DNA from 2 places in the Enterobacter sp. B79-1 genome. Region 2 is predicted to be linked to the other one. Evidence: predicted binding sites of a transcription regulator. Region 2 holds the regulator's gene; the other holds the start of a gene.
What was found. The regulator LexA, encoded in region 2, represses DNA repair genes until DNA is damaged. The targets are predictions, from matches to a motif close to TNCTGTATGTACATACAGNA.
Positions count from the first base shown of each region.

Region 1 (2,201 bases), on a different contig from region 2:
GTCTCGCCCGCAGTAATGGCTTCTTCTGAGGTTGAGACGATGGTTGAAGCATGCGGAGCCGCAGCAGGTGCAAAACCGGTTTTTTCAGTCATGGCATTCTCCGTACCAATGAGTTAGCGCAAAGGTAAATATAGTCACCAGGTTAACAACCCACAGTGCCTTATACGGTCTATCTTTTGTGCAGCACCTGTCGATATAACTTGTTAATGTGATGTAAGTCACTATTTAATGGAAATTAACTGCAACCATTTTCATTCATGGTGAGGTGTGTCACGAAAATATGCTTACTGCTTCTGTAAAGTACCGTTTTACTTCTTCTGACTAACCGACCCACAGAGGAGTCACCCTATGTCTAAGTCTGATGTTTTTCATCTCGGCCTCACCAAAAACGATTTACAAGGGGCTACGCTCGCTATCGTCCCTGGCGATCCTGAGCGTGTGGAAAAGATCGCCGCGCTGATGGATAAGCCGGTTAAGCTGGCAGCCCATCGTGAATTCACCACCTGGCGCGCAGAGCTGGATGGCAAAGCGGTGATCGTGTGCTCTACCGGTATCGGTGGCCCGTCTACGTCTATTGCGGTGGAAGAGCTGGCGCAGCTGGGCATTCGTACTTTCCTGCGTATCGGCACCACTGGCGCTATTCAGCCGCACATCAACGTGGGCGACGTGCTGGTTACGACCGCATCTGTACGTCTGGACGGCGCAAGCCTGCACTTTGCACCAATGGAATTCCCGGCAGTAGCCGATTTCGAATGCACCACCGCGCTGGTTGAGGCCGCAAAATCCGTGGGCGCGACCACCCACGTGGGCGTCACCGCCTCTTCCGATACCTTCTACCCGGGCCAGGAGCGTTACGACACCTTCTCAGGCCGCGTGGTGAGCCGTTTCAAAGGCTCTATGGAAGAGTGGCAGTCCATGGGCGTGATGAACTACGAAATGGAATCTGCAACGCTGTTGACCATGTGCGCAAGCCAGGGTCTGCGTGCCGGTATGGTGGCGGGCGTGATCGTCAACCGTACCCAGCAGGAGATCCCGAACGCCGAAACCATGAAGCAGACCGAAAGTCATGCAGTGAAAATCGTGGTGGAAGCGGCTCGTCGCCTCATCTAATCCTCCCTTCAGAGACACAAGGCCGACATGTTCGGCCTTTATTTTTTGCGTAGCGCCTCGCAGGAAAACCCTTTCAAACTGGACGTTTATACAGCACAATTCTATTTTGTGCGGGTAATACGTTGATGCAGGGGGCATTGTGGATATCTCAATCCTGATTTATGCGGTGGTTGCGCTGGTGAGCGTGGCGGTAGGCTGGCTGATTTCCAGCTACCAGCATGCGCAGCAGAAAGCCGAGCAGCTGGCAGAGCGCGAGGAGATCGTCGCCGATCTCAGCGCGGCAAAACAACAGCTTGCTCTGAGTGACCACTGGCGCGACGAGTGCGAGCTGCTCAATAATGAACTGCGTAACCTGCGCGACATCAACACTTCGCTGGAGGCCGATCTCCGCGAAGTGACCACCCGTCTTGAATCCACCCAACTGCATGCGGAAGACAAAATCCGCCAGATGATCAACAGCGAGCAACGCCTCAGCGAACAGTTTGAGAACCTCGCCAACCGAATTTTTGAGCACAGCAACCGCCGCGTTGACGAACAGAACCGACAGAGCCTGAATAGCCTGCTGACGCCACTGCGTGAACAGCTGGACGGGTTTCGCCGTCAGGTACAGGACAGCTTTGGTCAGGAGGCGCGCGAGCGGCACACCCTGGCGCATGAAATCCGTAATCTCCAGCAGCTGAATGCCCAGATGGCGCAGGAGGCGGTGAACCTGACGCGTGCGCTCAAAGGCGATAACAAAACGCAAGGAAACTGGGGGGAAGTGGTGCTGACGCGCGTGCTTGAAGCGTCTGGCCTGCGCGAAGGGTATGAATACGAAACCCAGGTCAGCATTGAGAACGATGCCCGCTCGCGTATGCAGCCGGATGTCATTGTACGTCTGCCGCAGGGTAAAGATGTGGTAATTGACGCCAAAATGACGCTGGTGGCCTACGAGCGCTATTTCAACGCGGAAGATGACTACACCCGCGAGTCGGCGCTGCAGGAACACATCGCCTCCGTGCGTAACCATATTCGTCTGCTGGGCAGAAAGGATTATCAGCAGCTGCCGGGCCTGCGCTCGCTGGACTACGTGCTGATGTTTATCCCGGTAG
Region 1 is NZ_JBYAZJ010000006.1:35,087-37,287, reverse strand. It holds gene AC2T6E_RS16625 (dienelactone hydrolase family protein) at 1-92, opposite strand, end outside; gene udp (uridine phosphorylase) at 349-1,110, shown strand; gene rmuC (DNA recombination protein RmuC) at 1,250-2,201, shown strand, end outside.
Region 1: rmuC (DNA recombination protein RmuC) is a predicted target of LexA. The motif match lies at 1,187-1,206, and genes of this name have one in related genera.

Region 2 (2,201 bases):
CCTCGCGGAGCTGGCCACTTTCACGCGCACCGTATGCCTGCCCGGAGTGCGCCTCCACGGCGTATGCAAAGCCGTCCAGCGCATACGCGGTAAACGTCAGCAATGTCATCAGCACCGCATTTACCGCAACGATCTCAGGCCCAAGACGGGCACCAAAAACCGTTAACGCACCAAAACAGAGCTGCAGCAGGAGCGAGCGAAGCATGATGTCCCGGTTCAGCGCCAGCAGCTTGCGGATGTTGCCGCGCCACGCGGTTTTCAGCATGACGAGGGAGATTCCACGCATGGCCAGTACGCGCCAGACCATCCACAGGCCGATGATAAACGTGCCGTATTCTGCGACTGCGGTTGCCAGTGCCGCGCCCCGTACGTTCATGTGCAGGCCCATCACCAGCCAGAGGTCGAGCACGATGTTCAAAAGGTTTCCCACCACCAGCAGGATGACCGGCGCACGAGCGTACTGCACGCCCAGCAGCCAGCCCAGCAGAACCAGGTTTGCCAGCGATGCGGGCGCGCTGAGCCAGCGGATTTCAAGAAAGCGACGCGCCTGCTCCAGCACCGCCTCGCTGCCGCCCACAATGTGCAGCGCCAAATCAATCAGCGGCGTGCGAAACAGCACGATTAACGCGCCTGCCCCAAGCGCCAGAATGAGTGGCTGAACCAGCGCCCGCGCCAGTCGCAGCGGCTCTTTCGCGCCATAGGCTTGTGCCGTCAGGCCCGTGGTACTCATGCGTAAGAAGAGCAGGAGCATAAAGAGAAAACTGGTCGCCGTTGCGCCAATCGCCACGCCGCCCAGATAAACGGGAGAATCCAGATGACCAATCACCGCGGTGTCCACCAGGCCAAGCAGGGGAACGGTGATATTGGAAAAAATCATCGGCAGTGCAAGACGCCACAATGCCTTATCAGAAGCTGTCAGCAGTGACATGAAAAATACCGGGAATGGAAAATGATCCAGGCTACGGAGACCCGTAGCCTGTCAGGAAGACGTTACAGCCATTCACCGTTGCGGATAACACCAACGGCCAGACCTTCAATGGAGAAGTTCTGTTCGCGCAGATCCACCACAATCGGGGAGAATTCGTTATTTTCGGGCAGCAGCTGTACGGTGTTGCCCTGTTTTTTCAGTCGTTTGACGGTCACTTCATCATCAATACGCGCGACCACAACCTGACCGTTACGTACATCCTGCGTTTTGTGAACGGCCAGCAGATCGCCGTCAAGAATGCCGATATCTTTCATGGACATCCCGCTGACGCGCAGCAGGAAATCTGCACTCGGTTTGAACATACCAGGATCGACCTGATAGTGACCTTCAATATGCTGCTGGGCCAACAGAGGTTCACCTGCGGCGACGCGACCAATCAGCGGAATACCTGTCTCTTCTTCCACCAGCAGACGAATGCCGCGAGACGCGCCAGACACAATTTCAATCACACCTTTGCGCGCCAGCGCTTTCAGGTGTTCCTCGGCCGCATTTGGAGAACGGAAGCCCAGACGCTGAGCGATTTCCGCACGCGTGGGTGGCATACCCGTCTGGCCGATATGATCCCGGATGAGATCAAACACCTCTTGCTGCCTGGTCGTTAACGCTTTCATTCCGCCCCCTGGGTGTATATACAGTTATGCTGTGAGTATATACAGTCAAAGGCGATTTTGGAACCAAAAACTGCACAAAAAACCAGGGACTTAATTATTCCTCGAGGCTCATCGGAAATGTGACCAAAGCAACGTGACCCAGGTAATCGCTGCCGTGATAATCGCCAACAGCACAGCGGCAGACCCCATGTCTTTCGCACGGCCAGAAAGTTCGTGGAAATCTGAACCGATACGGTCCACAACCGCCTCAATAGCGCTATTGAGAATTTCCACTATCATCACCAAAAGAACAGAGCCGATGAGAAGCACGCGGGTAATAGCATCAACATCAAGGAAACAGGCGATGATAACCGCGACGATAGCGGCAACGCCCTCCTGGCGAAACGCGGCTTCATTGACCCATGCGGCACGGAAACCTTTCCATGAATAGCCGGCAGCTTTGATGATTCGAGTTAACCCAGTGGTATTATTGGCCATTAATAGAACCTTTTATTGTAAATAGCGTCAGTAACTCTGGCAGCAGCGCGTTTCGCTGTAGCCTGAAGTATGACGGGTAACAACAGAAATTTTGCGCGCTTTCTGTTATCCTTGCGCCGCAATTG
Region 2 is NZ_JBYAZJ010000011.1:64,648-66,848, forward strand. It holds gene dinF (MATE family efflux transporter DinF) at 1-928, opposite strand, end outside; gene lexA (transcriptional repressor LexA) at 991-1,599, opposite strand; gene AC2T6E_RS21670 (diacylglycerol kinase) at 1,708-2,076, opposite strand.